Regions from separate parts of the Streptomyces sp. NPDC050546 genome, predicted to be linked through region 2. Evidence: riboswitches for the same ligand, from Rfam matches in the RefSeq annotation. Region 2 holds a riboswitch; each other region holds the start of a gene.
What was found. A riboswitch is a leader RNA that binds a small molecule or an ion and turns the genes downstream of it on or off. The one in region 2 is predicted to bind cobalamin.
Positions count from the first base shown of each region.

Region 1: another riboswitch for cobalamin. It lies ahead of ACIBK5_RS25460 (energy-coupling factor ABC transporter permease); the one in region 2 lies ahead of ACIBK5_RS30260 (ribonucleoside-diphosphate reductase subunit alpha).
Region 3: another riboswitch for cobalamin. It lies ahead of ACIBK5_RS14810 (prenyltransferase/squalene oxidase repeat-containing protein); the one in region 2 lies ahead of ACIBK5_RS30260 (ribonucleoside-diphosphate reductase subunit alpha).

Region 1 is NZ_JBITGX010000010.1:198,053-201,318, reverse strand. Features, by position in the region: gene cbiQ (cobalt ECF transporter T component CbiQ) at 1-233, opposite strand, end outside; gene ACIBK5_RS25465 (energy-coupling factor ABC transporter substrate-binding protein) at 239-583, opposite strand; gene ACIBK5_RS25460 (energy-coupling factor ABC transporter permease) at 580-1,281, opposite strand; cobalamin riboswitch at 1,311-1,578, opposite strand; gene ACIBK5_RS25455 (serine/threonine-protein kinase) at 1,635-3,062, opposite strand.
Region 2 is NZ_JBITGX010000013.1:215,476-218,741, reverse strand. Features, by position in the region: gene ACIBK5_RS30260 (ribonucleoside-diphosphate reductase subunit alpha) at 1-1,797, opposite strand, end outside; cobalamin riboswitch at 1,920-2,063, opposite strand; gene ACIBK5_RS30255 (ATP-binding protein) at 2,255-3,266, shown strand, end outside.
Region 3 is NZ_JBITGX010000005.1:231,190-234,455, reverse strand. Features, by position in the region: gene ACIBK5_RS14815 (SCO2322 family protein) at 1-490, opposite strand, end outside; gene ACIBK5_RS14810 (prenyltransferase/squalene oxidase repeat-containing protein) at 487-1,695, opposite strand; cobalamin riboswitch at 1,808-1,952, opposite strand; gene ACIBK5_RS14805 (phosphotransferase) at 1,971-2,639, shown strand; gene ACIBK5_RS14800 (SAM-dependent methyltransferase) at 2,682-3,266, shown strand, end outside.

The sequences.
Region 1 (3,266 bases), on a different contig from region 2:
GCGCCGGTCACGCAGAAGCCCAGCGGCACGCGGTAGGCCCGCCACAGCCGCCGGCCGGGCACCCCGGCCGGCCCCAGCAGCAGGGACACGGCCGTCACGAGCACGAGAGCCGCGCCCGGCCAGGGCGGCAGGGAGATGGCCAGCACGGTGAGTCCGAGACCGAGCACGGCCTTGTCCACGGGATGGCGGCGGCGCCAGCGACTGCTGTGCGCCGCCGCGTCGATCGGCAGCACGCGGCTCAGGCCCTCTCGGCCGCCGGCTCCTCGGCGTCCCGCTCCCGAGCCTGCTGCTCACCCTGGCGCCGGCCCCGGCGCAGACCGAAGTAGTAGGCGAGGACACCGGCGCCGATCGCCGCCTGGAGGGCGAACAGCGCCGACTCGATCTCACCCGACGGCGGCTCGTACAGCGGCGAGAACCAGGGCTCGTAGTCCGGGTCGATCTCGGTGATCGCCGTCTCCGCCTGGGCGTCGGCGCCCGCGAACGGCTCCTCCTTGTGGTCGCCGAGGCCGAGCGCGAGCGGCAGTACGGCGAGCGCGGCCACCGCGAGCAGCAGCAGGAGGTTGATCTTCGTGTTCTTCTTCATCGGGCCGCCGCCTCGGTCTCGGTCACGGACTGCTTCTTGGCGAGGAGCACACCCAGCCGGGTCAGTTCGCCCTTGCTGGACTGCACCAGCAGCCGCATCACGAGCACCGTCAGCAGCCCCTCGCTCACCGCGAGCGGGATCTGGGTGACGGCGAAGATGGTGCCGAACTTGCCGAGCGCGCCCACGAACCCGCTGCCCGGGTCGGGGAAGGCCAGTGCCAGCTGCACGCTGGTGACGCAGTACGTGGACAGGTCGGCGAAGAACGCCCCGAAGAAGACCGCGACCATCAGCGGCACGTCGTACCGCCGCAGCAGCTTGTACACGGCGTATCCGGCCCAGGGCCCGACGATCGCCATGGAGAAGACGTTGGCGCCCAGCGTGGTCAGACCGCCGTGGGCGAGCAGCAGCGCCTGGAAGAGCAGGGTGATGGTGCCCAGCACCGCCATGATGGGTGGCCGGAAAAGGATGGCTCCCAGACCCGTTCCGGTGGGGTGGGAGCAACTGCCGGTGACCGACGGCAGTTTCAGGGCGGACAGAACGAACGTGAAGGCACCGGAGGCACCGAGGAGCAGGGTGCTCTCGGGGTGCTCGCGCACCTCACGGGTGAGCGACCGGACTCCGTGGACGACGAACGGGGCCGACGCGACGCCCCAGGCGACCGCGTGTGCGGGTGGCAGAAAACCCTCGGCTATGTGCATGGCTCAGCAGACCCTCTCCAGCACCTCGTGGATGGTTGACGTGCCTTGGCCGGTCTCCTGGCTGACGGGTACCACCGCCCGTGCTCCGCCTTCCCGGGGCAAGGGCTCTGGCGCCACATTCCCGTCGTCCGCCCGGAGGGCGGGAATGTGGCGCCAGAGCCCTAGGACCCAGTGGCTGCCCGTGTGGGCTGGAGCCGGACTTCCCGATTCACAGTGGCGAGGGCCGCACCGGCATCACACCGGATTTCCCGTTCACCAAGGCGTGGTGACAGTAATGCCGAGATAAGGACGATGACAAGCCACCCGAGGGGGCGCGCGAGGGGGCGTCCGCTCGCACACCGGCGCAGGGCCGCTCAGTCGTCGCCCCCGGCGTCATCGTCGTCCCCGTCCTCCCAGGTCTGACGGGGCTTCTCCTGCTGGGGTTTGTCCGCCTTTCGCGGTGGGGCGGCCGTCTCCTGCGCCGGAGTCGTGGGGCTGGGCTTCACTTCGACGGGGGTCGGGGGAGGAGACGCGGTGGTGGACGGGGTGATATCGGCCACTGTGCCGGCGGCCGGCGCGGTGGCGGCCGGATCCGTGTCCTCCGCCGGAGCTGAGGAGAGGGGCGAGGCGGAGTCCGCGGACGGTGTGGCGGCCGGGCTGCTCGCGGACGGGGACGCGTCGGGTTCCGTGCCCTCCGTCGCGGTGTCGTCGGGCGAGAACCACAGCATGCCGGCGAGCATCGCGGCGGCGAAGAGTGTCGCCGCGGCGACCGTCGCGGCCGCTCTGCGCCGGTTGTCGTCGCCGCCCCGGGGTGCGGCGCGACGCGAACGGCCGGCCTGGGGTGTGCGGCCGGTGCGCAGCCCGGGGGCGCCGGGCAGCGCGTAGGTGGCCGGGTTGCGGGTCTCGGTGGCTGGATACGGCCCGGGCGTGGCGGACGTCACCGGGGGCGCGGCCTCCGGCAGCGGCTCGGGCCGCCCTCGCCAGGCGCCACCGGCGAACCACTCGGCGGTCTGCTGTGCGGTGGGCCGGTCCTCGGGCTGCTTGGCGAGCAGGCCGAGCAGGTAGTTCTCGAAGGCCGGCGGGAGTCCGGCGACACCGAGCTCGCGGGGCGGTACGGGCGCGGAGTCGAGGTGCTGGTGCAGGAGCGCGACGGCGGTGTCCGCCTGGAACGGTGGCCGTCCGCTGAGGAGCTGGTAGAGCAGACACCCCAGGGAGTACATGTCGGAGGCGGGACCGGCGGGCTGGCCCAGGGCGCGTTCGGGTGCGAGGTAGAGGCCGGTGCCGACGATCTGGCCGGTAGCGGTGAGCGCGGCGCCGGGGTCGTCCAGGAAGCGGGCGATGCCGAAGTCGCCGATTTTCAAGGTGCCGTGGGTGTCCAGCAGGAGGTTGGCGGGCTTGATGTCACGGTGGACGATGCCCTGCGCGTGCGCGGCGGCGAGCCCTGCGGCGGCCTGTGCGGCGAGATCGGCCACCCGCTCGGCGGGCAGCGCGCCGGAGGCGGCCAGCACCCCGGCGAGGCTGTCGCCCTCGACCAGTTCCATCACCAGGTACAGCCGGTTGTCGTACTCGCCGAAGTCCAGGACACCGACCAGATGGGGGTGGTTGAGACGCCCGGCGGTCTGGGCCTCCAGACGGAACCGGGAGGCCGCCGTGACATCGGTGTCCTGGGGCAGCAGCAGCTTGACGGCCACCGCTCTGGCGAGCGTCTCGTCGTACGCGCGCCAGACCTCTCCCATTCCACCGCGCCCGATCTCAACATCCAGCCGGTAGCGGCCCGCTAGCAGCACTCGTCCTCGTCTCATGCAGGGGGGAAGGTACGTCGCCGCATGCCGAACTCCCCGTTTTGACGCGGGGGTTGGTGGGGAACGTCGCAGCCGACCCAGGATACTGGCGCCGCGTGACCCATGATCTCCGCAGCGGGGGAGAGAGACGGTACGGTCCCGGAAATCCAGGAGCGGAGGAGTCACCCGGCGGGGTGACGGTGCGGTGCGCGCGGTTGCCGGGGG
Region 2 (3,266 bases):
CATGCCGGTCGTGGCGACGCGCTCGCGCAGGGCCGCCCAGCGCTCGGGCCAGGTCAGCTCCACGTCGTAGTGGTCCGGGTGCAGCACGCCCCTGGCCGTACGGGTCTTCTCCCAGGCCGGCAGCGGGCCGTTGCGCTCGGCCAGATCGGTGGAGGCCTCGTACGAGGCGAGCATGATGCGCTCGGCGATACGGGTGGAGAGCGCCTTGGCCTCGGGCGAGTCGAAGGGCAGGCGCAGCTTGAAGAAGACGTCCTGCAGGCCCATGGCCCCGAGGCCGACCGGACGCCAGCGGGCGTTGGAGCGGCCCGCCTGCTCGGTCGGGTAGAAGTTGATGTCCACGACCCGGTCGAGGAACGTGACGGCCGTACGGACGGTCTCGTCCAGGCGCTCCCAGTCGAGGTCGCCGGTCGATGTGTCGACAAAGGAACCCAGGTTGACCGACCCCAGGTTGCAGACCGCCGTCTCCCCGTCGTCGGTGACCTCCAGGATCTCCGTGCAGAGGTTGGAGGAGTGCACGACGTGGCCCGGCTCGGCCGTCTGGTTGGCGGTGCGGTTGGCGGCGTCCTTGAAGGTCATCCAGCCGTTGCCGGTCTGCGCGAGGGCACGCATCATGCGGCCGTACAGCTCACGGGCGGGCAGGGTCTTCCTCGCCAGGCCCTTCGCCTCGGCCGCCCGGTACGCGGCGTCGAACTCCTCGCCGTACAGGTCGACCAGCTCGGGCACGTCCGAGGGGGAGAACAGCGACCACTGCCTGTCGGCGTTCACCCGCCGCATGAACTCGTCCGGCACCCAGTGCGCCAGGTTCAGGTTGTGCGTACGGCGGGCGTCCTCGCCGGTGTTGTCGCGCAGCTCCAGGAACTCCTCGATGTCGGAGTGCCAGGTCTCCAGATAGACCGCGGCCGCGCCCTTGCGGCGACCGCCCTGGTTCACGGCGGCGACCGAGGCGTCGAGGGTCTTCAGGAACGGGACGATGCCGTTGGAGTGGCCGTTGGTGCCGCGGATCAGCGAACCGCGCGCACGGATACGGGAGTACGAGAGGCCGATGCCGCCCGCGTGCTTCGACAGCCGCGCCACCTGGTGGTACCGGTCGTAGATCGAGTCCAGCTCGTCCTTGGGGGAGTCGAGGAGGTAGCAGGACGACATCTGGGGGTGCCGGGTGCCGGAGTTGAAGAGGGTGGGGGAGGAGGGGAGGTAGTCGAGGCGGCTCATGAGCCCGTAGAGCGCGGCGACCTCGTCGACGGCCTGTGCCGTGTCGTCCTCGGCGAGGCCGGCGGCGACGCGCAGCATGAAGTGCTGGGGCGTCTCGACGACCTTGCGGGTGATCGGGTGGCGGAGCAGGTAGCGGCTGTGCAGCGTCCGCAGGCCGAAGTAGCCGAAGCGGTCGTCGGCGGCCCGGTCGATCAGCGCGTCGAGCCGGGCGGCGTGGACGCGCACGAACTCGGCGGTCCGGTCGGCGATCAGCCCCTCACGGTGGCCGACCGCGACGGACTCGGTGAAGGACGTGACGCCCTGGGAGGCGGCCTCTTCGCGGATGCCGATCGTCAGCAGGCGCGCGGCCAGCCGGGAGTAGGCGGGGTCCTCGGAGATGAGGCCGGCGGCCGACTCCGTCGCGAGCTCGCGCAGCTCCGTCTCGTCCGCCCGCGCGGACCGGCCGCGCAGCGCGGCGGCGGCGACCCGGCCGGGGTCGGCGTCGGGGAGATCGGCGGTCAGCTCGGTCAGGGTCCGCAGCAGCGCGGCACCGGGACCGTCGTGCTCTTTCTCGGAAGCTGAGACCGGTTCGGCTGGCGCGATGGTCACGTGGGGCTCTCCCTCGCTCGGCAAGGGGCCTCGCGCAGGGCAGGGGGCAGCACACGAGCGCACACGGCGTCGCGTCCACCGGCCCATTCCACGAGGCCCGGACGTCAGGGCACCCCGGCCGGACGGCCGGGTGCGCTGTCGGCAGGTCCTCGGACTGACGCTTGTGCATGAAACATGCACAAGTACACCGTTGCGGGACAGTTCCGGATTCGCACCGGATTCCCCTGCGGCGGCAGCGAGCACGAGCATACATCTTGTGCTGGGTTCGGGTGACGCCCCCAGATGTTGTGTCGCGCTGGTGTCGGAGCGTCAGCTGACAGGTGAGAAGAGTGATGCCCTGCCGGCGTTTCCCCATCGGGTTGCGGGGCATGCCGGGAGTGCTTCCATGGAAGTAGGTGCCGACGTCCGCGGGTCCTCCGTACTGGGAATCAGATCGCCCTCGGAGGGAGTACTCACCATGACGAGGGTCGTCCGTCGCACACCTGGCAAGGCGCGGCCGCACAACGCGCCGATGGCCACCCTGGATCTGCGACGGGCGGCGAGATGGACCAGCCGCGTCGTCGTCGGCTACTGGCACAGCCTGACCATCCGTCTCGAGGCCCGCCGCGGCACCACCCGGCCCAGGAAGTGGCGCAGGTGGTTCTCCTACACCAACGTGCTCCGGATGGTCTGGGCGGTCGGCGCCCTCGTGGTCTTCGGCTGGATCGGGGCCGGCGTGCACATGCTGGTCACCGACGAGAAGACCACGGTCGAGAGATGGCAGCAGGACCCTGGACTCGACGCCTTGGTCCGCTTCGTCGGTCCGGCCCTCACCGCTTCGGTCGCCGCCGCGCTCTTCCTGTTCTGGTGGTACAGCTGGAACAAACGGCGCTACCTCGTGAAGGCGCGCAAGGACCCGCACAAGCTCGTGCTCACGGCCGGGCAGGACTCCACCGAGATCGTGGGTCGCGAGGAGCTCGCGCAGGTCATCGCCCAACGGCTGAGGGAGCGCGGCACCCGTCGGCCCTATCTGCTCGTGGGCGGTGTCGGCACGGGGAAGACCGCCGTCCTGGTGCGGCTCACCGAACTACTGGCCCAGCAGCGTGCCGTGCCCGTGCCGATCCGGCTGCGGGACGCCGACGGCGGGACCGAGCTGAACTTCGAGCGCATGGCCAGGCAGCGTTTCGCCGAGGTGGCGCCGCAGGGCATTCTGGCCCGCACCAAGATCGAGCGGGTGTGGCAGCAACTGCTCGCCGACGACAAGCTGGTCGTCATCGCCGACGGACTGGAGGAGGCTCTTCTCGACGGCGGCCTTCAGCAGAACCGGGACAACATCATCCGCTGTGCCATCGAACGCGCCTATGAGGAGCGGCTCCCGGTGGTCATCGCTTCCCGGCCACACAGTCCCCTGGACACCACGCCCGCCGCGATCGTGGAGCTGGAACCGCTGAGCGAGGAGGAGGCGCTGCAATTCGTCAAAGCCTCCGTAC
Region 3 (3,266 bases), on a different contig from region 2:
CCTGCTCTCCGCAGCCCTTCTCCGGGTAGCCCGCGATCGCACACAGCAGGGCGTTCGTGTCGTAGCGCAGGGGCTTGGCGACCGTCGCGAGGGCCTCAGCCGTGGTCGCGTCGGGGGAGACGCGGGCGCAGGCCGTCCGGGCGGGGGGCGGGGTCTCGCCCTGGGGGGCGTCCGCCTTGGTGCCGGGGTCGATGACGAGCGCCACCCGCTTCTTCCCGTCCTGCGCGGGGGTCTTCGCGCAGATGGTCCTGAAGTCGGCCGTGCCGCGCGGCCGGGCCGCCTCGGCGGAGTCCTCGCTCACCGCGAAGCGGAAGCCCTGGACGTCGCCGTCGGAGGGGCGGGCCATGGACGGGCCCTGGGTGGCGTAGACCCAGCGGTCGCCTTCGCGGTCCCAGAACGACCAGTACCGGTAGCCGGCGGCCTGGGCCTGGCCCGCGCCCGCGATCAGCAGGAGCGAGGCCAGGAGGAGGAGAACGGCCCGGCCGATCACGACTGCTGCTTCTTCTTGCGGCCGGTGAAGAGGAAGCCGATGCCGATACCGGCGACGAGGCAGACCCCGACGTACCACCAGACGCCGAAGAAGTCCGACCCCGAGTCGTCCTTCTCGTCGGCCGCCGAGGTCTTTTCGGGGGCCTGCGGGGCCGGGCCCGTCGCGTTGAGCTGCTTCACCAGGTCCGTGCCGCCGAAGTCACGCGGGTTCGCGCCCGTCGCCTGCGCGGCGAAGATCAGCTGGGCGTAGGCGGCCGGGCCGCCCTGCTCGGCCCAGCCGGCGGAGTTCTTCTCCAGCCACCGCACGGACTTCCCGGCCTGCGCGGCCTCGCCCTGCGCGGCGAGTGCCACGACCGCGTCGGCGGTGTTGCCGTGGTCGGGCTGGGGGTCCGCGCCGGCGAGGGCGGAGGTGAGGTGGTCGTCGCCCTTGGCGAGGGTCTGCGTGAGGTACGCGGCCCCGTTGTCGGCGGCCTGTCGCGGTGTGGCCGGATCCGCGCATGTGGCGTCGGACTTCTTCCCGGCCTCCACCACCATGCCCTTGCCCAGGGCGCCGAGGACACCGGCCGCCGTGGCGTCCGCGTTGGCGGTCAGCTCGCCCTTCTTGTCCGGCTGGAACGCGAAGGCGCCGTCGTCGTCCCCACCGCAGGGGAGGGCGAGCTTCAGCAGGGCGTCGTCGGGCGACTTCCCGCCCTTCTCGACCTGGTCCGGCTTCTCACCGGCGGCGGCGAGCGCGCCGACGATGACCGACGTGGAGTTGGTGTCGCTGGCGCCGCCGGGCGCGTAGCCCCAGCCGCCGTCCTTGTTCTGGACGGACTTCAGCCAGCCGACGGCCTTGTCCGTGACGGCGTCCTGTCCGCCGAGGGCGGCGAGCGCCTGGACGGCGGCGGCCGTGGCGTTGGTGTCGAGCATGGTCTTGGCGTCGCACGCGGCGGCGGGGTCGGGCCGGTACGCGGCGAACCCGCCGTCCTCGCACTGCTGCCGGACCAGCCACTCGACGGACTTGGCGGCCGGCTTCTCACCCACCGTGTCCTGGGCCAGCAGGGCGAGCGACTGGCGCCAGACGCCGTCGAACTTGGGGTCCTTGTCGCCGTACAGGGCGGAGGGGAACGCCTGGGACGGAGTCGGTGACGGTGCGGCGGCGGCCGGCGTGGCGGCGCCGATCACGGTGGCGGCGGCCAGGACGGCGGCGCTGCGGCGGACGTTCATGATCGGCGGGTGCCTCTCCCTGTGAGGGAGCCGGGCAGCACGGGACACCCCGGCGGCTCGGCTCCGTATACCTCGACGGTGCCGTGCACCGGCGGGCGCCGGGCACATGAGCCGGTCACGATCCGTACGGGGCGATCCGGCTCACCGCCTGCCTCGGCGGGCGGTTCACGGTTGCGGGTCAGCGCCGGAATTACACCGGCTTCTCCCTGTACGGGTGATGACGACCCGCCTACTGTACCCGGAAGTAGCAAAACGGCCGAGAGTACCTTCGCCCCATGCCGACCACACCGCCCGGAAGACTCCTCGGCTCGGGCCGCCGTGCCGATGTGTACGAGATCGACGAGATGTGGGTGCTGCGCCGCGAACGGGAGGGCGGGGGAGACGCGGCGGCGGAGGGCGCGGTGATGGAGCACGTGCGCGCCCACGGCTATCCGGTGCCCCGCGTCCGCCCGACCGGCTCGCGCACCGACCTGGTGATGGAACGGCTCTCCGGCCCGACCATGCTCCAGGCCTGCCTGGCGGGCACGCTGGAGGTGGCGGAGGCCGGTTCGATCCTGGCCGGGCTCCTGCGCGACCTGCACACCGTCCCCGCCCTGCACTCCACCGACCCGGTGGCCCGCGTCCTCCATCTGGACCTCCACCCGGAGAACGTGATGATCACGCCCGAGGGGCCGCGCGTCATCGACTGGTCCAACACGGAGGAGGGCGACCCGGGGCTGGACTGGGCGGCCTCGGCGGTGGTCCTCGCCCAGGCAGCGGTCTCCGGCGACCCCCTGGCCACGGCCGCCCGCACCATGCTGGCCGCCCTCCTCGCCGACCCGTCCCCGCTCACACGGCCCGCCCTGACGGAGGCCCGGAGCCGCCGCGCCTCCAATCCGACGATGAGTCCGGAGGAGGTCGAACTGCTGGACACGGCCGAGGAGTTGATCCTGTCCCTGAGGTAAACCGGTTAACGTGAAGCTCCACGACCACACGCAGGAGCGTCCATGACTGAGCAGGTGGAGAACTCCGAGCAGGAGCCGCTCTCCAAGATCGACACCTCGGTTCCGCACTCGGCGCGGATCTGGAACTACTGGCTGGGCGGGAAGGACAACTACGAAGTCGACCGTGTGGCCGGTGACGCCTTCCGCGAGATCTTCCCCGGGATCGAGACCGGGGCGCGCGCCGCCCGCTACTTCCTCGCCCGCGCCGTTCGCCATCTCGCCGCTGAAGAGGGCATCCGCCAGTTCCTGGACATCGGCACCGGGCTGCCCAACGTGGACAACACCCACCAGATCGCCCAGCGGGTGGCCCCGGAGAGCCGGATCGTCTACGTCGACAACGACCCGCTGGTGCTGGCCCACGCCCGCGCGTTGCTCACCAGCACACCGGAAGGCGTCACCAACTACGTCGACGCCGACCTGCGCAAGCCGAGCACGATCGTCCGGGAAGCCGGCAAGACGCTGGACTTCGACCAGCCCGTCGCGCTCATGCTGATGGGCATCCTCGGCCACATCGAGGACCACGACGAGGCGCGCGAGATCGTGCGGCAGCTGGTGGACGCGCTGCCTTCCGGCAGCTATCTGGTGCAG